4 regions of the Afipia dichlorophenoxyacetatis genome follow, and region 1 is predicted to be linked to each of the others. Evidence: riboswitches for the same ligand, from Rfam matches in the RefSeq annotation. Region 1 holds a riboswitch; each other region holds the start of a gene.
What was found. A riboswitch is a leader RNA that binds a small molecule or an ion and turns the genes downstream of it on or off. The one in region 1 is predicted to bind cobalamin.
Positions count from the first base shown of each region.

Region 2: it holds a riboswitch for cobalamin, as region 1 does, so the genes downstream of both, ACZ5C3_RS15995 (DUF1636 family protein) here and ACZ5C3_RS07480 (TonB-dependent receptor plug domain-containing protein) in region 1, are expected to answer to the same signal.
Region 3: it holds a riboswitch for cobalamin, as region 1 does, so the genes downstream of both, ACZ5C3_RS02245 (ribonucleoside-diphosphate reductase subunit alpha) here and ACZ5C3_RS07480 (TonB-dependent receptor plug domain-containing protein) in region 1, are expected to answer to the same signal.
Region 4: it holds a riboswitch for cobalamin, as region 1 does, so the genes downstream of both, ACZ5C3_RS25370 (TonB-dependent receptor) here and ACZ5C3_RS07480 (TonB-dependent receptor plug domain-containing protein) in region 1, are expected to answer to the same signal.

Region 1 is NZ_AP029250.1:1,614,203-1,619,633, forward strand. It holds gene ACZ5C3_RS07480 (TonB-dependent receptor plug domain-containing protein) at 1-1,505, opposite strand, end outside; cobalamin riboswitch at 1,695-1,938, opposite strand; gene ACZ5C3_RS07485 (hypothetical protein) at 1,971-2,441, shown strand; gene ACZ5C3_RS07490 (TspO/MBR family protein) at 2,780-3,268, shown strand; gene ACZ5C3_RS07495 (serine hydrolase domain-containing protein) at 3,263-4,462, opposite strand; gene ACZ5C3_RS07500 (PRC-barrel domain-containing protein) at 5,033-5,431, opposite strand, start outside.
Region 2 is NZ_AP029250.1:3,390,237-3,395,667, forward strand. It holds gene cobN (cobaltochelatase subunit CobN) at 1-587, opposite strand, end outside; gene cobW (cobalamin biosynthesis protein CobW) at 587-1,636, opposite strand; gene ACZ5C3_RS15995 (DUF1636 family protein) at 1,633-2,007, opposite strand; cobalamin riboswitch at 2,104-2,320, opposite strand; gene cobO (cob(I)yrinic acid a,c-diamide adenosyltransferase) at 2,363-3,013, shown strand; gene ACZ5C3_RS16005 (cobyric acid synthase) at 3,024-4,472, shown strand; gene cobD (threonine-phosphate decarboxylase CobD) at 4,483-5,431, opposite strand, start outside.
Region 3 is NZ_AP029250.1:476,937-482,367, forward strand. It holds gene ACZ5C3_RS02225 (hypothetical protein) at 35-652, shown strand; gene ACZ5C3_RS02230 (polyhydroxyalkanoate depolymerase) at 778-2,019, opposite strand; gene ACZ5C3_RS02235 (glutathione S-transferase family protein) at 2,176-2,829, shown strand; gene ACZ5C3_RS02240 (cupin domain-containing protein) at 3,147-3,593, shown strand; cobalamin riboswitch at 3,786-4,016, shown strand; gene ACZ5C3_RS02245 (ribonucleoside-diphosphate reductase subunit alpha) at 4,127-5,431, shown strand, end outside.
Region 4 is NZ_AP029250.1:5,408,665-5,414,095, reverse strand. It holds gene ACZ5C3_RS25375 (hypothetical protein) at 212-583, opposite strand; cobalamin riboswitch at 790-990, shown strand; gene ACZ5C3_RS25370 (TonB-dependent receptor) at 1,118-3,520, shown strand; gene ACZ5C3_RS25365 (PepSY domain-containing protein) at 3,530-4,294, shown strand; gene ACZ5C3_RS25360 (HoxN/HupN/NixA family nickel/cobalt transporter) at 4,328-5,380, shown strand.

The sequences.
Region 1 (5,431 bases):
GGGTCGGTCGGATCGGCAATGATCAGATTCGTAATGTTGTTATTGAAGTAGGTCGTTCCGAACCGTACGCGGTCGTTGGCGATCGGTTGCTCGAAGCCGACATCGTAGCCGCGGCTTTCTTCCGGCTTCAGGTTCGGATTGTTGCTGTTGAAGGTGTTGTCATAGAGTTGGGTCAAAGATGGAGCCTTGAAGCCTGTGCCGTAAGTTGCCTTCAGCTTCGTCTCCGTACCCGGTACAATGTAAGCAGGTGCGATGCGATAGGTCGTATGATCGCCGAAGGCATCGTTGTCGTCGATGCGGACGTTGCTCACTACAAAGAAGCGGTCGGCGAATTGCGATTGCAATTCGATATACGCGCCACGGTTCCCATTTTCCTTTGTTGAAACCGTGTTCGAGTCGAAGCGCTCGATCTGGTATTCGCTGCCGACAACGAGCGTTTGACCCGGCATGAAGTTCGCAACGCTGCGCCAGTCATACTGGTTGCGCTCGCCGTTATTGGTCGAGAATTGGGCCGGCAAGAAGGTGGTGAAGTCGAGCCCGTAGGGATCGAAGTTATTACGCCGCTGCACATTGAAATTGGCGCCGAAATAGTTCTTCCAACGGCCGTCGAATGCGGAGACGACAGCTTCACTGCGTGTAAACAGCTGCGTCGAAGCCGTACGGCTTTGCTGATCCGCCGGGAAGGAGAATGTTGGATCCGAGCCCGTGAAGCCGAGAAGAGCTTCGGTGTACCGGCCCGTGAAGTTCAGGGCGAGATTTTCCGAAACATCGACACCGACTTTGGTCGAGAATGTCTTGTTGTCGTAGTTATTGGTGAAGCGCTTCTGGCCGGAGGGCAGCAACTCCAAAGGCGTGACTTGCGCGCCCGCCGTATGGAATTGCTCGACATTGAAGTTGTAACTGACGGGTCCCTGAGAGCCGCTGACGCCGCCGGAACTGTTGATGGTGCCGAAGCTGCCCCCTTCGACCCGCGCTCTGACAGTGGCCGGGCCTTTTCCACTTTTTGTGGTGATCGAGATCACGCCACCGATCGCATCGGAGCCGTACAGGCCGCTTTGCGGGCCGCGCAGAACTTCGATCCGGTCGATGTCACCAGTCAGCAGGTTGCCGAGGTCGAAATTCCCGGTAGGGTTGCTCGGATCGCCGACGTCGATGCCGTCGATGAAAATTTTCGTGTGATTGGAGTTCGTGCCGCGCATGAAGACCGACGTCTGGCCACCAGGACCGCCGTTTTGCACGACGTTGAGGCCGGGCACCGCCTGCAATGCGTCGACAACGGTACGGCGCTGATCGCGCTCGATGTCGGCCGCGGTGATCACTGTGATCGAGCTGGCGATCTGGCTGACTGGTGTCGGTACGGTCGTTGGTGATGTAACAGTGAGCGTCGGAAGCGCGTTTGCGTCCTGCGCAAGGGCAGGGCTCGTTGCCACGGCGCCTGCGACGCACGCGGCGAGCGGAAGTGCAAGCCTTGCCGTGGTGGAAAGATATTTCGAAAGAAGAGTCACGTTGTTGCCCCGTCGATGCCTTGAATCGCGGAGCCGGTGACAACACGCGCAGACACGATAAGGCGCGGCATGCAAACGCTGCCGGATGTCTCGTCGTGACTGAGGACGCGGGCCATTGGCCGAACCTCCGCAACAGTTACGCCAAGTCACCGCTGCGGAACGCCGCTCCTTCGCACGCCCCGTACGAGGGAAGGATGACCGGTACAGGCAGGTCTCCTGGCTCGCGGATCATCGCCGTTGTCCGCCTTCCCAAGCCTCAAGCGAGTGGCCATGGCTCAGTGGCATTGTGGACAACGGCTCACCGCTGACAGTTGCGGGGGCAGCTTCGGAATAGCCGCGAATTGGTGTTTGCGTTATGTTGCGAACAACCGCACGGCGGCACCGAATTCCCTATTCGCCAGCTCACGCTGGCACCTGTGCCGTGGTTGCAATCAAGCTGCCGGAGCCTGCCTTGTCAATGCCACAATGTCCAAGAAACCCAAGGCGTTGGACTTCAGCACAATGAGTTGCAATCCGGTGACATACACAAAGCAGGTGGGATTGTTGCTGCTGGCCGCCGCGCTGGTAGGTTGTACGTGGGCGGGCGGCAATGACGGGCTGTCATACACCGCCGATCGTGGCATCGAGAATCAGCCGTATCCCACCAATTATCGTTCCGAGCTGCTGGCGTTTCTGCGCACCTATCTGAACGATCCGCGTGGCGTAGGCGATGCCGCTATCGCGCAACCGGCCCAGCGCAAGGTGGGCGGACGGCTGCGTTACGTGACCTGCCTGCGCTACAGCATGCGTAAGGCGGATGGCACTTACACGCCTGCGAAGGAGCGCGCGGCGCTCTACATCGATGGCCGGCTCGATCGCATGATCGAGGAGGTCGACGATATTTGCGCGGGGTCGACCTACGCCGCATTTCCGGAGATGGAAAAGCTGACTCCCTGACCTAGTGTCCCGATTCCAAAGTTCGCTGCACCGCGCGGCGAGTTCCGGAGCGAACTTTGGATTTCGAAAGGACACTAGCAGTTTACGATTCTAGTGTGGTGGTTCAGAAGTTCGCCGGAAGGACTCGCAGGGAATATCGGGCGAACTTCTGAACCACCACACTAGTGGTTACGGCGCGCCAGGTGGAACCGGCTGCCGCCACCGGCTGTTACAATTCATGCCGGAATTCACTTTGCTGTTGATCGAACGATTGGCTGTTAGGCGATGGGCCTCGTGCGTCTTGCGGTTGTGATGTTTGCCTGCGAGATTCGCGGTCTCCATGCAGCAGAGGATGCGGCATGACATTGAAGTCGACAGGCCGATTGGTTCTGTGCCTGCTCCTGTGCCTCGGAGTGGGCGTCATTCAATCGATCGTCACACGACCTGAAATCCCGACCTGGTATGCGGAGCTGGCAAAGCCCACCTGGACGCCGCCGCCGATCGCGTTTCCGGTGGTGTGGACTGTTCTCTACATCCTGATGGCCGTCAGCCTGTGGCGGCTATGGGACAGGGCTCCGCCGTCGCGGGCGAGGCTGATCGCCATCGGATGGTTCTTTTTGCAGCTTGGGCTCAACGCCGCCTGGTCGCCGGTGTTCTTTGGCTGGCACGGCATCCAGACGGCGCTCGCGATTATCGTGGCGCTGCTCATCGCCATCGCGATGACGATTCTCTCAAGCTCGCGTGTGGACCACCCCTCGGCGTGGCTGCTGGTGCCGTATCTGATCTGGGTCGGCTATGCGACCACGATCAACGCCGGGGTGGTGGCCATGAACGATTTCAGCTCATGAGAAATGCTGCACGATCGCCTCGGATGCACGCCGCCAGGCGCGAACGTTCTCGACTTCAAGCGGGACCGGCTCGGAAGCCACGCGAACGACGACGAGTTCGCTCGCCGGATCGATAAAGACCCATTGGCCATGGATGCCCACGCAGGCCAGCGTGCGCCGCTTTCTGTCGATTTGGTAGAACTTGCTGCGGTAGGCAGCGTCCGCGAACAGTTCGACGAATTCACCGCGCGACCATGCGGCAGGATCGCCGTTATCGTTGATATCGTCGATCCACCAGCCGGGCACCACTTGCCGGCCGCCCGCAACACCGCGTTGCCGGATCATCTCGCCGAAGCGGGCGAGATCGCGCACCCCGACGCAAATGCCGCCAGCGGCACGCATCGCGCCTTCCGAATCGAGGGTGATGTAGGCATCGGTCTCCGCGCCCAGCGGCGTCCAGAGGTATTCACCGAGCAGATCGGAAAGGGCGCGGCCCGCCGCGCGCTCATAGACCCAGCCGAGCATGTCGGTGTTGGTCGAAACGTAGTGAAATGTTTCGCCGTGCTTCTTGCCGTCCGCCTTCTGAGTGGCAAGGAACGCACGCAGCGGCATGAAATCTTGCCCCGGCTTGACGACATCCCAGCCCACTGCGCGGCGATAACGTGCCACGTCGCCGTTCGGATCGTTGTAATCTTCCGTGAACGTGATGCCGACCGACATGTCGAGCAGGTGGCGCACGGTGCAACTGCCGTAAACGGACGCGGATACTTCCGGCACATAATCGCTGACCGGGCGATTCGGGTTTAGCAGTCCCTTGTCAACGAGAATTCCGCCGAGCGCACCGCAAATCGATTTGCTGACAGAGAACACGATGTGCGGCGTTGTCGCGTCCATGCCCTGCGAATACCACTCAGCGGCGATGCGTCCGCGGCGAAGCACGAGAAAGCCTTTGGTGTAGGTGTTGCGCAATGCCTCGCGCAGCGTGGTCGAGCCTTGCGCGCCGTTGAACGCCACGTGTCCAATCTCGGAGAGGTCATATTCAAGTGGCGTAGGATTCTTGGACGCGGCGATATTCGCCGTCGGCATGATGCGGCGGACGTTGTGGTAGCTCCAGTTGTTGTAGGGCTGCGTGCGCCAGTTCGCGAGCGTGACCAGCTTGTCTTGCGCAGGCGGGAATTCGTTCATCAGACTCTTGACGGTCGTTGGGGCGTTCATCGTGCTTGCTTGCTCTTTTGTTGAGACGAGATTTCAATTTGCGGAAGTCACGCGTTGAAAACGCGCATCTGCATTCTGCGATTAAATCGGCGCAAGGCAACAGACATTGCATCATGTGTGAGGGCCGGAATCGGCAGAGAATCGGACTCGGAAAGCCAAAAACGGCAAGAGGCTCGGAGAAAAACAATGTGCGAGACTCTTAAGCTGTGCATGGTTCAAATCAGGCCATGACAAACGATGATTCTCGAGAGAGCGAATCGGGTGCGATGAACACGCTGTTGGTGATGACCCTGACCATTGCGGCCGCGGTCAACGCCTGGTGCCTGTACATCTATCTTTGATTGCTTGAGGAGCAGAACGCTCCAGTGTCCCGATTCTGAAGTTCGCGCAGGCTTGCGGCTTGCTCAGACGCGGACTTTAAAATCGAAGGGACATTCGTAAACCCAATTGCAGTGCCGCTTTCGGATTTGAAGTTCTTTATCGGGTTACGCGCGCTATACTGGATAGCAGCGGCCGGGCTCGACATCTGTCAGGCCCAGCCGCTTTACTCAACGCAACGCTACGCGTCGATTATTGGTAGTCAGAGTATTTGAACGCGGGCAGCGCCTTGAGCTGTTCCTTGGTGCCGCTCATCATTGCGTGGTCGGGATACCAGTTGTCCTTGCTGCTATCCTTGCTGGCTGCCGTCGATGACATCCCACCGCCAGCCGCGCCTGTTGTCGTTGTCGACGAACCGGTGGTCGGTGTGCTCGACGATGAAGCCGAGCGGATCGGCTCGTCCACAAATTTGAGCTTGTCCATGCTGACCGCGATGTCGTGCTGGCCGACGCCGAGGAAGCCACCAACACCAATAACCACCGCGTTGACCTTGCCGGACTTGTCCAACAGGATTTCGCTGATGTCGCCGAGCTTTTCGTTGGACTCGTTATAGACGTCGAGGCCCATGAGCTTCGATGCGCGCCAGTTGCC
Region 2 (5,431 bases), 1.8 Mb from region 1:
GGCCGCCCATCGGATGTCGGCGCCGCCACAACGCCACGAACGGGGTCGTAGAAACCGATCTCGGGAATATCCTGGTCCCCGACCACAGGTCCCGCATAAAGTCCCGACGCCAGCGCAAGCTGTGCGATCGCCGCCTGCGCCGCCACGGGGCCGCCCTTGTCGCAGAGCGCCTTGAGCCGCCTCAGTGTTGACACCGGCAGAGTCGAGAATGCATCCAGTCGCACATCGTCGCGGCCATCTGCCGGCAGCACGGCCAACGCAATGTCGCGTGTCTTCGCCAGTTGATGCAGAGCTGCGAGCCCATACGGCCAATAGGACTCCCCGCCAATCAACCGCACAAGAATGCCGCGCGCATGCGACAACGTTCGCTCGATATAGGTATCGACCGACAGCGGGTGACGCAGCTCAGCCAGATTTGCGAGCCTCAGCGACGGCAGGCTGGCCTGCCCGCGTCGCCAGCCCGACGCGAATGCCGCAAGATCACTGTCGGAAAACGAGAGTACCACGAGATCGGCCGGATCCTGGCCGATGTCTCTTGGCGTCGCGGTCTCCTCAAGCCCGCGGCTCTCGCGAAAGACGACGTGCATCAGATGCCGGATCCCTCAAGACCAAGTCCTACCTTGATTGCAGCTTCGTCGATATCGCCGTGCTCGCCGATCACAACCAGTTTCGACTGCCGCGGACGCGCACCCCAGGGCTGATCGAACTGATGGCGCACCCGCTCTCCGACCGATTGCAGCAGCAAACGCATCGGCTTGCCTTCAACGGCGAGGTAGCCCTTGGCGCGCAGCACGTTCTGTTCGCGCGCCAGCCGCTGGATCGATGCGACCAGCGCGTCGATGTCGGCGACCTCCGGGAGATCGATGACGACGGACGCGAAGTCATTGTGCTCGTGCTCATCCTCGCCGTCATGATGCGAAGGGCGCGCGGCAAGATCGTCCTCTGCGGCTGCTTCGAGGCCGAGGATCACGCGCAGGTCAACGGCACCGTCGACGACCGGCAGCATCGGGACGCGGCGCGGCATCTCGGCTTCGATCGCTGCCTTCGCCGCTTCAAGCCCTGCCGAGCCTGCCAGATCGGCCTTGGTGAGCAGCACGATATCGGCGCAAGCGATCTGGTCTTCAAACACTTCCGAGAGCGGCGTTTCGTGATCAAGATTGTCGTCGGCTGCGCGCTGCGCTTCCACAGCGACCGGATCCGGCGCAAAGCGGCCCGCCGCCACCGCTTCCGCATCAGCAAGCGCAATCACGCCGTCGACAGTGATCCGTGACCGGATTTCCGGCCAGTCGAACGCCTTGAGCAGCGGCTTCGGCAGCGCCAAGCCCGACGTCTCAATCAGGATATGATCGGGCCTCACGGGGCGCGCGAGCAATTGCTCCATCGCCGGAATGAAATCATCGGCAACCGTGCAGCAGATGCAGCCATTCGCAAGTTCGACGATGTTTTCTTCCGGGCAATTGGCATCAGCGCAGGATTTCAAAATCTCGCCATCGACGCCCTCGCTGCCGAACTCATTGACGAGCACTGCGAGCTTCTTGCCGTTGGCATTGGTGATCAAATGGCGGATCAGCGTGGTCTTGCCCGAGCCGAGAAAGCCGGTGACGACGGTGACAGGGACTTTTGCGAGCGAATTCATTCGGCGGCCTCCGGCACAGGCGCAATGGGGGGAATACGAGCGAGCGATTGTTTGCGGAAAATTTCCGGGCGGCTGCGCCACGGCACGAGGCCGTCGGGCGCGGCTGCATAGGCCGATGCGCCGGCGATCACATCGCGCGCATTGGCATCCGACAGGCGGCCATAGACGTAAGACCAACGCCCTGGTGCGCTAAGCGCAACCGAGCAACCCTGGCTGCACGCGGACAGGCATTCGACCGGAACCACGCTCACGCCTTCGGGTACACCGGCGTCGAGGATCGCTGCATGCAGGCGCTTGCCGGGCGAGATCTCGCCCTCGCCGACCGTCTGGCCGGCCCGGCAGGTAATACAGACGTGAAGTATGACGGTCATCGCCCCTTCCAAGGATAGACAGCGGGAGGGCGATGAGGAGCGCGAATCCACCCGAAGGAAGGCTCGCTTCCCCGTCGCGGAACACCCCGTCCGCCGGTCTCAAACGTTGCGTTGGCAGGTCTCCCGGCTTGCGGAGCAGGATTTTATCCTTCGATCCCCACCTTCCCACCCCCGTTTGGGGCAGTGGCTTTGGGCATCTCTCCGGTCACGGTCGCGGGGGCGGCTGTTTTCGAACCCAAATCTTCCGATTTGAGCCCTATCGCATTCCCTCTTCGCCTGTCGTAGGACAGGAACCAACGCAGGTGCACCATTTGCCGATGCCCGCAACTTGTCAAGCCGAAGGACCACCTCAGATATGTCTGAACAAGATGCCGCTGCGAACGAGGACGCCGCCTCCAAAACCGCTGTCGATACCCGCCACGCCGAGAAAATGGCGAAGATCAAGGTTGCCCGCGACAAGATCATGGCAACCAAGAGTGGCGAGAAAGGACTGATCATCGTTCATACCGGCGCGGGAAAGGGAAAATCATCCTCCGCCTTCGGAATGATCGTGCGCTGTGTCGCGCATGGCTTTCCCTGCGCGGTGGTGCAGTTCATCAAGGGAGCCTGGGACACAGGCGAGCGCCGCCTGCTCACCGGCCATTTCAGCGATCTCTGCCAGTTTCATGCGATGGGCGAAGGCTTCACCTGGGAAACGCAGGACCGCGAACGCGATATCGCCGCAGCAAGAGCGGGCTGGGAGAAAGCGAAGCAACTGATCCTCGATCCAAACTTACGCATGGTCGTGCTTGATGAGATCAACATCGCTCTCCGCTACGACTATCTCGAGATTTCCGAAGTCGTCGACTTCCTGAAAACCTCGAAGCCACCGATGACGCATGTCGTTCTCACCGGGCGCAACGCCAAAGACGAGTTGATCGAGATTGCCGACCTCGTCACCGAGATGACGCTGGTCAAACATCCCTTCCGGTCCGGCATCAAGGCCCAGCCGGGCGTCGAATTCTGAAGACGGTTCGATGGCGCGCGCATTGATGATCCAAGGAGCGGGTTCGGACGTGGGCAAGTCGCTCATCGTCGCGGGCCTCGTGCGCGCTGCAAGGCGCCGCGGGTTGCGTGTGCTCCCCTTCAAGCCACAAAACATGTCGAACAATGCGGCTGTGACGGTGGACGGCGGCGAGATCGGCCGGGCGCAGGCCTTGCAAGCACTGGCCGCTGGCGTTGAACCGCACACAGATATGAACCCGATCCTCCTAAAACCCGAGACGGATGTCGGCGCGCAGGTCATCGTGCATGGCAAGCGCTTTGCCACGGTGCGCGCGCGCGAATATGCGGCTATGAAACCATCGCTGATGGGCGCCGTGATCGAGAGCTTTGCGCGGCTGAAGGATCGCGCCGATCTTGTGCTCGTCGAAGGCGCCGGCAGCCCGGCCGAAGTTAATCTGCGCAAGTCCGACATCGCCAATATGGGCTTTGCGCGCAAGGCCGACGTACCGGTGGTGCTGATCGGCGACATCGACCGCGGCGGCGTCATTGCGCAGCTCGTCGGCATCAAGACCGTCATCGATCCGGAAGATGCTGCGATGATCCAGGGTTTTGTTATCAACAAATTCCGTGGCGATCCCTCACTCTTCGATGACGGCTATCGGCTCATCGAAGCCAGCACATCCTGGCGCGGCTTTGGGGTCCTGCCCTGGTTCAGCCGCGCGGGCGAACTGCCGGCCGAAGACGCGCTGGGGCTCGGCGAAGCGCGCAAGCCTGGGAAGTGCAAGATCGCGTTTCTTGCTCTGTCACGGATTGCCAATTTTGATGATCTCGACCCGCTGAAGCTTGAGCCCGATGTCGACCTCGTGATGGTTCGCCCCGGAGAAGCCATTCCCGGCGACGTCAAGCTCGTCATCATTCCCGGCTCAAAATCGACACGCGGCGATCTCGCCTTCCTGCGCGCGCAAGGCTGGGACATCGATCTGCTCGCACATTACCGTCGCGGCGGTCACGTGCTCGGTGTCTGCGGCGGCTACCAGATGCTCGGGCACAGCGTGGCTGATCCAGAAGGAATCGAGGGATCAGCGGGCGAAACTCCAGGCCTCGCGCTTCTCGATGTGACCACGGTCATGACCGAGCAGAAAACGCTCACCCGCGTTGCCGCGCAACATGCGGTGACCGAAAAGCTGATTGATGCTTATGAGATCCATATCGGCTGCACCGATGGGCCTGACCGTGCACGACCATTTGCCATGCTCAATGGTGCGCCGGAAGGCGCCATCTCGCGCGACGGACGTGTCACTGGCAGCTATCTGCACGGCCTGTTTGCTTCCGATGATTTCCGCAGCTCATTTCTCGCACAGCTCGATATTCCAGCTGCGGACCACCCGTATCATGCAAGTGTAGAAAGTGCGCTTGATGCACTTGCGGATCACATCGAAGCGCATCTCGATGTCGAAGGTCTGCTCGCCCTCGCCCGCTGAACCTAAAACGTCAACGCGACAGGGCCGCAGTCAGGCGCTCCCACTCGGCTTCATTGCCCGGCAAGCCCAACCGCAACCATCGCGGTTGCTGTTTGAAGATGCGCGACCAGATATGCGCACCCGCAAGCAGCGCTTGCGCAGTGCGCGCGTATTCGATCTCGTAGAGACGGAACAGCGGCGTGCCGCCAACGAGCTTCCATCCTTGTGACTTCACCGCCGCATCGAGCCGCTCACAATCACGTTCGAGCCGGCACGCGGTTGTCTTGGCCCACGCACGATCCATCAAAGCGCGCCGTCCTACCGCAATCGCGGCGCCGGAAACAGGCCATGGACCCGCCATTCCTGATAGCGCTGTGATGTCTTCTTGTCCGCCCAGCACGAAGCCAAGCCGCAAGCCAGCGAGGCCATAGAACTTTCCGAATGAACGCAGAATCAGGAACCCCGCGCGTCCCGCCTCGGCTGCGAGCGACAATTCAGGCAGGGGATCTGCAAAGCTTTCATCGATGATGAGGCGACCGACGCGTGGCAGCAGCGCGAGCAAGTCTTTCTTCGCATACGACCGCCCGTCAGGATTGTTCGGATTGACGACCACGGCGATATCCGCTCCTGCCAACGCGTTAAGAGTGGAGACCCCGGCAACATCCCAGCCGGCGGCCGACAGAACCCCGGCATACTCGTTGTAAGTCGGCGCGAGAATGCGCGCTCGACCACGAGGCGCAAGACGCGGCAGGAGTTGAATGGCGGCCTGCGCGCCAGCCATCGCCAGGATCGGCGCATCAGTCACGTAAGCCTGCCGCGCTGCCTGGTGCAGAGATTCGATATCGGAGCGCGATGGCAGATCGGTCCAAAAATGCGGTTCGACCTCGCCAACCGGATAGGGGTGCCGATTGATACCGGTCGAGAGGTCGATCCAGTCCTCCACGCGTCCACCGAAACGCTGCACCGCTTGATCGAGATTG
Region 3 (5,431 bases), 1.1 Mb from region 1:
CTTGACCAAAACAGAGCGGCGCGGAGGCGTGGTCATGGGATATCCGTCATCGAAGCGGGCCGGTATTGCCGGCTTTGCGCTCCTTGCCTTGAATGGCGCGGCGCAGGCCCAGCAGTCTGGTGGTCCGTTGAGCAGCTTGCTCAAATCGAAATCCGACAGTGTGTGTTTTCGGCGTGACTACGACGCTGCTCATCTCAAGCGTCATCCAGGTCAGATGACGGAAGCGATCACGCTGTCGTTCCGGGGCGACGGGGTCCGGATCGAACTGAAGCAGAAGGACCGCAAGGCACCGCGCTATATCGGAGCAAGTTGCGATTGGAGCGAGAAGGCCGGTCGCGATGTGCAAGATCGCCGATTGATTCCCGCCTTCAAAAAAGCTTCAGGCTATGACTGCATTGTCATTGTCTCGCCGTCATCCGCCGAGGAAGGCGGCTATGCCATCATCGATCCGGCGCGTGATGGACAATCGCTGATGCTTTATATCGATGACCCGGTGGTGGTTCAGGACGGTCTCGGCAAGGACGATCGTGCCTTGTCGTTCAAGCTTGGTCGCGAAGACCGTCAGTTTCAGCTCACGCGCGCGGATGCCGCGTTGTGCAAGCCGATGGACGATAAGCTGGAACTTCCATACACGCGGAATTTGAAAGAATGAAAGGCCCGTCCTATTTCAATCGCTGCTTCCGCCGTCGCTTTGGCCTGACGCCAACTGAGGCGAGAGGCGCTACCGCTAATGAAAGATCGCTTCAGCACGGGCAATCGTGGCTGTCGCATGTTGGCTTATGCATTGACATGGATGAAGTCGCGCAGCAGCGGATAGATTTCATTGTTCCAGCGTTTGCCGCTGAAGACGCCATAGTGGCCGACGCCGGCCTGCATGTGGTGCACCTTGCGATACGCGCGGACGCCCGTGCAGAGATCCTGGGCCGCGAGGGTTTGACCGATCGAGCAGATATCGTCTTTCTCCCCTTCGACAGTCATCAATCCCATTTTCCTGATTGAGCCGGGATTGATCAGCCTGCCACGGTAAGTGAGTTTGCCCTGGGGTAGCAGATGCTCCTGAAAGACATCGCGAATGGTGTCGATATAGAAATCCGCCGGCAGGTCCATCACTGCAAAGTATTCATCATAGAAAGTCTTGATGGTGTCGGCCTTGTCGGTCTCACCCTTGGCCAAATGCTCCAGCAGATCCTTGTGTGATTTGATGTGGCGCTCCAGATTCATCGAGACGAACGCCGTCAACTGGATAAAGCCGGGATAGACCTTGCGGAACGCGCCTTTGCACTGCAGAGGTACATAGTTGATCAGATTGTCTTCAAACCATTTCAAAGGTTTAGACTTCGCAAATTCATTGACCTTGGTTGGCTGAATGCGCGTGTCGATTGGTCCTGCCATTAATGCCAGGCTGGCTGGGCGCGCCGGGTGATTGTCTTCGGACATGATCGCGGATGCAGCGAGCGCCGACACGGACGGCTGGCAGATCGCGATCATATGAGACCGTGGCCCGAGCCAATCCATAAAGGTGATCAGGTGTTCGGTGTACTCGTCCAACCCGAACCTGCCTTGGCTGAGGGGAATATCGCGGGGATTATGCCAGTCCGTGATGTAGACGTCGTGATCCTGCAGCAACGTCTGAACGGTCCCACGCAACAGTGTTGCGAAATGTCCGGACATCGGTGCCACGAGCAAGACCTTCGGTTGCTCCGGTGCGCCATCCTTCCTGAAATGCAGAAGCGAGCCGAACGGTGTCGCGAACGGAATTTCCTCGCTCACCTCATGTGCGCGATTGCCGACCAATACCGGTTTGATGTCGTAAGGCGGGCGGCGATAGGTGAGCGAGCTGCGCGAAATCAGCTCCAGCGCGGCGGCAAGGCGGCCGAACACTTTGTCGGACAGCCCCTCTCGGAAAAACCTGCCTTCCGGAAAAAGCCGGAGAAGGGCCAGCGCTGACGCTGCCCCGCTTCGCCATGGGGCGGTTGCATCCATGGTGTTCTGATAAGTTTGATACATCATCGGTGACATCGGCATCATTCCTTGCCGTTTTTGCCATGCAACTTCGGCGCCAGAACCGCGATCCGCCCGCCTCTTGTGGCTGGCATGTGGTTTGCTGAGTGAAAGTGAGCCGCCGCTTAAACAACAGGCAGGCGGATATTTGTGCAGGCGTAGAAGAGGCATGTCATGGCCAAAGCCACACTCACCATCAGCAGTAAGAATTATTCGTCGTGGTCACTGCGCGGCTGGCTGCTGACCAAATTTTCCGGACTCGAATTCGATGAGATCGTTGTCGCCGCGGACGATGCATCGGCGCGTGCGGAGATCTTGCTGCTATCGTCTTCCATTCTGGTCCCCTGCCTCCGGCACGAGGGCGCAACCGTCTGGGACACTCTGGCGATTGGCGAATATCTCAATGATCTCAAACCGGAAGCGCAGCTATTGCCTGCCGAGCGGATACCCCGCGCGCATTGCCGTTCCATCTGCGGCGAGATTCATTCAGGGTTCACGACGCTGCGTTCATCGCTGCCGGTCAACCTGAAGGGCCACTTCCCCGGTTTCAAGATCTGGTCCCGCGCCCAAGCCGACATCGACCGGATTTGCGCGATTTGGAGCGACTGCCTGGAAAAATCCGGCGGACCATTCCTGTTTGGCCATCGCACGATGGCGGATGCCATGTATGCGCCGGTCGTGACGCGGTTCATGACGTACGATGTGCAGCTCCAGCCTGTTCTCGCAAGCTATGCAAAGCGGATCATGAGCCTTCCGGAAATGCAGGAATGGATTGCGGCCGCGAAGCTCGAACCTGCGGATATCGAAGAGCTGGAGGTTGAATATTAGGCGCACTTTGCGTGCAAATGCCTGCTCGCTAGCCAAACACCTTGCGTGTTCTCGGTGCGCAGCGAGCGACTTCTGGGATGCCAGAGGCTTTTCGACGCATCAATTTTCAATCGCGCCGTGTCGCATTGGGAATCTCATACGGGATTCAGCGACATCCACCGCTGCGCAAAACTTCCGCACACGTCGTCCATTGTCGAAGCCCGCAATGGCGCGGAATTCGCATGATCGATAGCAGAAGCAAACGAGTCGACGATGAGGTCGCTCACTGCGGCCTCGCCGGATATCGCTTTGCCTGAAAGGACAGCGTGGAGGTTGCAATGAACAAGCACGATCCGGTGATGAAGTTCTCGCACGTCAAGCCCGAAGACACGGAGTTCAAGGGCGGAGGCCTGCGCGATTTCTTTCTCTATCGCGATCTTGGAATCGCGGACGCAACGGGCGGCCAGGTGATTGCTCATCTCGTGAAAGCGAACATGCCGCCGACGGATGGCACCGGCTGGCATCGCCATGATTGCGATTTCCAGATCGTCATCATGACCAAGGGCTGGGCGAAGTTCATGTATGAAGACAAGCCGACCTTGGTGAAGGCAGGCGATGTCGTGCATCAGCGGCCGGGCATCACGCACTACCTGTTCGATTATTCACCGGACATGGAATATCTGGAGATTGTCAGCCCCGCCGACTTCAAGACGGTGGATATGCCTGCCCCGACCGACACCGTGCCGCCGGTGACGCCATGGCCGGCGGATGCAAAGCCGGACTGACTGTTCACTCGTGCAATCAGCGGCTGCGGCGGCAAGTCTGCTTGCTTATTCAGGCTCCCGGAGATCTCGCCTCCGGGCGGCGTGCGACGCCCAATTGACGTTTCGTTAACGTCTTGGGCAGCCATCCCCGCTGTCCACCGCTCTCCACCGAGAAAATCTGCAACAAGCCATTGACGCGAATCGCGATCTCATACCACATGTAGTCGTCATGGTTCTTCTGGGCACCAACACCCAGAAGCTAAGAGGGAAGCCGGTGCGCTGTCGGATCTTTACGATCTGCAGCAATGCCGGAGCTGCCCCCGCAACTGTAACGGCGAGCATCAGCTCTTATAGTCCACTGGACGACCCATCGGGGTGTATCCGGGAAGGCAGAGCGACGCGACGACCCGGAGCCAGGAGACCTGCCGTGACACCAGAAAACGTCCTCGGGCGGGGTGTCCCGGTGGTCGCCGCTGACGGCTGACATTCGGTCAGCCGCTTTCATGCAGCGTCCCCTCGGCCCAAGCCCCCTAATCCAAGAAGGGGTTTGCCGAATGTCTTTGTCAGTTGAGATTTCCAGTAACGGTCGTCAGGCGCCAGCCATAGCAGCGCGCGCACCGGAGGCGCCGTTTTCCGCGCCGGCGTTTCACGTCATCCGCCGCAATGGCAGCGTGAGCGGATTCGATGCCAGCAAGATCCAGATCGCGGTGACGCGTGCGTTCCTGGCTGTTGAAGGGCAGGCTGCTGCCGCGTCGCGGCGTGTGCACGAAACCGTCGAAGAGATCACCGCGCAGGTGGTGACGGCGCTGACGCGTCGCGTCGATGCCCAGCGCGCCCTGCATATCGAAGATATTCAGGACCAGGTCGAACTGTCGCTGATGCGCGGCGGTCATCACAAGGTGGCGCGTGCTTACGTGCTCTATCGCGAAGAACGCGCCAAGGCGCGTCGTGAATCCGACCCGGAAATCGCCGTATCTGCCGCGCCCACGTTGAATGTGCGCGGCGCTGATGGTGTGCTGCGTCCGCTTGACGAAGAGCGGCTGCGGCGCGTGATTGCGGAAGCGTGTGAAGGCCTTGATGGCGTCTCGGTCGAGCCGGTTCTGGCTGAGGCCCGACGCAATCTCTATGACGGCATGACGCTCGATGAGTTATCGCAGGCACAAGTCATGGCGGCCCGCACGCTGGTCGAGCAGGAGCCGAATTATTCCTACGTCAGCGCGCGCCTATTGCTCGATTCGTTGCGCCGCGAGGCGGTCTCCTTCGTCGAGAAGCGCGAACAGCTTCCCAGCCAGTCGGACATGACGTCGCAATATGCCGATTACTTCCAGACTTACGTGGGCACCGGCATCGTGCACGAACTGCTCGATCCCGAATTGCGCCGTTTCGATCTGGCGCGGCTTGCGGCGGCGCTGAAGCCTGAGCGTGATCTGCAATTCCAGTTCCTCGGCCTGCAGACCCTGTACGATCGCTACTTCCTGCATGTGCGCGGCACACGCATCGAGTTGCCGCAGGCGTTCTTCATGCGTGTGGCGATGGGCCTTGCGCTCCGCGAGATCGATCGTGAAGCGCGCGCCATCGAGTTTTATGATCTTCTGTCGTCGTTCGATTTCATGGCCTCGACCCCGACGCTGTTCAATGCCGGCACGCTGCGGCCGCAATTGTCGTCCTGCTTCCTGACCAGCGTACCGGACGATCTCGACGGCATCTTCAAGTCGATCAAAGATAACGCGCTGCTCGCCAAGTATTCCGGCGGTCTTGGCAATGACTGGACCCGCGTGCGAGGCCTTGGTGCGCATATCAAGGGCACCAATGGCGAATCACAGGGCGTGGTGCCTTTCCTGAAGGTGGCGAACGACACG
Region 4 (5,431 bases), 2.2 Mb from region 1:
TATAAGGAAATGACGATTGGAGTAATTCTGTAGGGGCGTCTGCTCTGGGTCCCCGCAACCAGATAAGCTGATGATTTTGTCAGTCTTATTGAAAAGCCGCCCGTCGGGGGCGGCTTTTTTCTTGAGCGGTACAATGCGCGACTAGTTGCTCTTCCGGAACGCTGTCAGCGCAGCGAACGCTGCATCAAGGGAACAACATCCGCGTCGGGCTTTACCGAGGTTTGGGCGTGGGTGAAACGACCGGAGAGGATGGGGCGGTCGCGGACGTAGCCTGGCCTTTGCATTCCCATTCAGACAAGAGAACATAGACGTTTCGGCTTACGACGCCGCGGCGTGTACCGATCAAATCGCCAAATGCGTAGACGCCGGTCGAGTTGGACACTGTCTTTTTTACGGCAAGCGACCAGGCTGTCCCGATGACATTGTCACCCTGCCAATCCGGATGAATGTCGTTCGGCGAGGGCTTACTCAGTATGCGTGCGGTATTGTCCTTCGGAGAGCAGTAGGCCGGTGCTGCATCTACGGGAGCTCCGCTCATGCACGTCATAGCAAAGCCGGCAATGCAGGTCAGAAAGACTCTCATCGGGTAATCCCACCAATGCTGATCGCCGCTTGAACGTATTGAAAAGCTGCCCGTTGGGGCGGCTTTTCTTTCAACAAAGCAGCGTACGATTAGTTGCTCTTCCCGAAAGCAGGTTCATCCGGTGTTGAGAACCGCTTTTGTCGTTTCCGCCGACGAAATCTCCAATCATGATTGGTAGAGGAGTACTTGACTCACCGCCGAGCCCAATTCACTGTGGCCGTGGTAGTGCCCGTGAGGGCTATTAAGGGAATTCGGTGCGTCCTCTCTGGACAATGCCGGAGCTGCCCCCGCAACTGTAAGCGGCGAGCCGACGACCATTTAATACCACTGGGATTGGATAATCCTGGGAAGGTGGTCAGAGGCCGCGACCCGCGAGCCAGGAGACCTGCTACCAGCCGTGGTCATGCGCGAATGCGTCGGGCGGGGTGCTCCGAGGTATTGGTTACTCCGTTGGTGTCTGCCGCATTGGGGCGAAAGGCAGAAGGCCGCGGGAAACGTGCGTGACGGTCCAATTGTTCCCCGTCGGGCACAACCGTGTTCAATTCCCAGCTATCTTTTGCGCAGCTCTTTCGCTGCGCGCATTCGCACAAACTGACCTCATCCAGACAGCGTTGGCATATCAGTCCGGCGCTGCCGCTCGGAGTCCTGCTGGCTTCTACGTTAGGGCCGGCATCAGCGCAAAGCCCGCAGGCCATTGGGCCGATTGAGGTCCAAGCACCAACGCTGCCGAATACCGCAACGCGTCCCGGCAAGAAGACAGACGCTGCGGCGAAGAGGTCCAAGCGCGCGGCGCCGCAGGCCGATACGCGAGCAGTTGCTAATCCGGAAAGCTCGCCAACGCCGCTCAATTCCAATGCCGTCGCAGCGAGCGCAAGCCGGCTTGGATTGACGGTGCATGACACTCCCGCGAGCGTGGATGTCGTGAGCCGGCAACAGATGCAGGAACAGGGCTATCGCACGACAACCGAGGCCGCTCAAGGTGCGGTCGGTGTTCTGTCGGGTGACGCAGCCGGTGCGCCCGGCGGCTTCTCCATGCGTGGTTTTTCCTATGGCGAGATAACGGTTCTTTACAACGGAATTTGGATCGGCCCGCAGAGCATCACTTCTCGCGTGATGGACACAGCCAGTCTCGATCAAGTCGAATTCCTCAGAGGGCCGTCCTCGATCATGTCAGGGCTCGCCGCGATCGGCGGAGCCGTAAACTATGTGAGCAACCAGCCAACCTCGGGGCCGATCAAAAGCCAGCTTGATGGCTCGATCGACTCGCTCGGTACCTATCGAACGCATTACGGCTCTGGCGGTAGTACGACCGTGCCGGGGCTTGACTATCGCTTCGACGTCAGTTCGTCGAAGATCAACAGCTTCGTCCAAGGCGACTATCAGCAGCTCAACAATGTTTCTGGCCAGCTGAATTATCAGGTGAACGATTCATTCAAGGTCTTTGGTGCTGTTGAGTACCGCCGCGATGACGGTCATGCCTATTGGGGAACACCGCTGACGACGACGGCTTTTTCGGGGGCGTATTCAACCCACGGAGTCGTAGCAGGATCAGCGATCAATACGTTCGACGGAACGGTCCTTGGTCCCGTCACCATCGACAAGCGTACGACAACGACGAATTACAATGTGGCCGATAATTCCGTTGGAGCGCACGAGGTTTTCGTGCGCGGCGGCTTCGAATGGAATATCACCGACAACGTCACCATCAAGAATCAGGCCTACGAATACAGCGCCAAGCGCTACTGGTATGACAGCGAGACCTACGCCTTCAATACCACGAACTCGGTGATTGACCGTGATCGCTTCTTTGTAACGCACAAGCAGCAGGTCATCGGCGACAATACCGATCTCGTTTGGAACACATCGTTCTTCGGTATGGAGAACCGGCTCGCAACCCAGCTCTCGGTCAGCCGCAACGACATCCAATTCGCGCAGGAAGGAAATCCGGACACCTACCCGGCCGACTCGGTGACGGTGCTCAATCCCGATCCGGGCCTCTATGGCGTGCCCCAACCCAACATCCGAAATAGCCGTCTCGACGATGCCGCGATCTCGATCGAAGATCGGCTTAAACTCACGCCAATGCTCGCATTGATCGGCGGCATTCGTGTGGAAGACCTGACGTTGTCGCGCAACGGCATCAACTTCGATGGCACTGTCCCTGCGGGCCAGCCATTCACCAAAACCTGGAATCCCGTGTCCTATCGGGCGGCGGCGACGTTAGAGCCTGTGAAGGGGATGCTCTTCTACGGTATGTACGCGACGGCTTACGATCCTGCCGCGGCCGGCATTTTTTCCGTGACACCGGGCACATCGCTGGAGCTGACGAGCGCCCACATCTATGAGGCCGGAGTCAAAGTGATTTCAGACAACAAGCGCGCCGAGGCCACGTTCGCCGCCTATGATATGGTGCGCAACAATGTCTATGTGGCCCTCACGAATGCGGTCTCGACCCTTGCCGGCCAGGTCCACACCCAAGGCGTCGAGCTTGCGGCAGCGATACGTCCCACCGACAACCTGAAGCTCTGGGCGAATGTCGCCCTCATACAAGCGCGATATGACCAGTTCGATGCTTGGACGGGTAACACGCCATCGAACGTCGCACCGGTCATCGTCAATGCCGGTATCTCCTATCGCTTCAATGAGTGGCGCTGGCCAGTTGAATTCGGTGGCAGCATTCGCCATGTCGGTCAGCGCTATCTCGCCGAGGACAATCTCACGGCGATGTTGGCGTACACGACGGGCGATCTTTTTGCTTTCGTCGATATCCCCGGCAAGGATTTGTCGTGGGAAGGTCTGGAGAAGATGCGGGTGAGCTTCCGCGTCCGCAACGTGACGAATGCTCTCTATGCGGCATGGTCAGACCCGGGCTACCCGGATCAGGTCTATCTGGGTGCGCCACGAACGTTCGAGCTCTCTGCCTCGGCGAAGTGGTAAGCGGCCATTATGCGCATCCGGGCAACAACGCTGCATGGTTGGTGGGGTGTAGCATTTTGCCTGCTTTTTGCGATGTGGTTTGCGTCCGGGATCGTCATGCATTTCGTGCCATTTCCGGAGCGTTCCGAGCGGCCCATGCCAGCTCGTCTGGACATGTCCCGCGCAAACACTGAGCAGATCGACTATGACCAGTGGACGGTCGCAAGCGCTTTCGATCCCGATCGTCCACTCACACGCGTCGTATTGAATGATGAGGCGGGCACATACCTCTACATGTCCTCGAAGTCGGGTCGGATGGTTCTTGCCACCACGCGAAGTGAGCGCGCGCTGAACTATGTCGGCAGCATCCCGCATTGGCTCTACGTGACGGAGTTGCGCCGTCACCATCGCGTCTGGAGCGAACTGATGTGGTGGCTGTCACTGCTGGCGACCATCGGTACCATGCTTGGGGTGTTTGTTGGGGTTGCGCGACTCCGCTCCGGGCCAGTCAGAGGCGGCCTGCGGCGATGGCATCACATTTCAGGACTCGTCATCTCCCCGGTCGTTCTGGCCTGGATTTTTTCCGGCTTCTTGTCGATGGATGATGGCTGGCTTGTGCCGGGCAGCGATAGCCTTTTCCGGACGCTTCATACGCTCGATTTCAATCCGCTTGCGTCACACCCGGCGTTGCGGGCTGCCACAATCGTGGGGCTCTGCACATGCGGCTTTGCCTTTAGCCTGAGCGGCGCGGGGTTGGCATGGCGGCTCTTGTGCAACCGTGGGCATCAACAATGAAATTCCCTCTTACGCACCCCGCCGGTTGAGACCATGCTCAGACATCTGAAACTCGCCATCGATGATGCGTCGACTGCCTCGCGCAGCAGGATCATCTCACTCTACGTCTTCCTGCTGGCGATCAACGGCTTGGCCTGGACCTGGGCCATCCTGGCGCTGTCTGACAGACCAACGCTGCTCGGGACAGCTTTGTTGGCCTATGTGCTCGGCCTTCGGCATGCTGTAGATGCGGATCATATCGCAACGATCGACAATGTCGTTCGCAAGCTGATGCAGGATGGCAAGCATCCTCTGGCCGCGGGACTATTTTTTGCATTTGGCCATTCTTTGTCCATTGCACTGGCAGTTGCTGTGATTGCTGCGGCGGCATTTGCGTTGCAAAGCCGTTTTCAGGAGTTCAAAGCGCTTGGCAGCATCATCGGCACGGGTGCATCGGCCTTCTTCTTGCTCTCCATTGCCTTGATCAATCTCGTAATTCTTCGGGACGTGTGGCGGAACTTTCAGCGCGCCCGGCGCGGCGAGAAGGTCAGTGAGCATGAGTTGGATCTGTTGCTATCCGGCCGAGGCTTTTTGTCCCGAATCTTTCGCCCCTTGTTCCGCATGGTGACGGCGAGCTGGCAGATGTTTGCGATCGGCCTGTTGTTTGGCCTCGGCTTCGACACGGCGACAGAGATCAGCCTTTTCACCGTGGCGGCGGGTCAAGCTTCGGGCGGGCTGAGTTTCAGCAACGTGATGATATTTCCAGCTCTCTTTACAGCCGGAATGATGCTCGTCGATACGACTGATAGCGTATTGATGGTCGGCGCGTACGGCTGGGCCTTCCTCAATCCCATGCGCAAGATCTGGTACAACCTCACGATCACAGCCATTTCAGTCGTGGTGGCGTTGCTGATTGGTGGCATCGAGGCACTTGGGCTACTGGCCGATAAGTTGTCGCTTGAAGGAGGCTTCTGGAGCTCAATCAGCGATCTCAACGAGAGTCTGGCGAACTTCGGTTATCTCGTGGTTGGCATCTTCCTGGTGAGTTGGGCTTTGTCGTTTGCCATCTATCATTGGCAGGGCTTCGATAGGCAAGCCGAGCTGTGATGGCCTAACGACTGCCAGACGAGCTGTACCGATCATGCGGGCGACATCTGC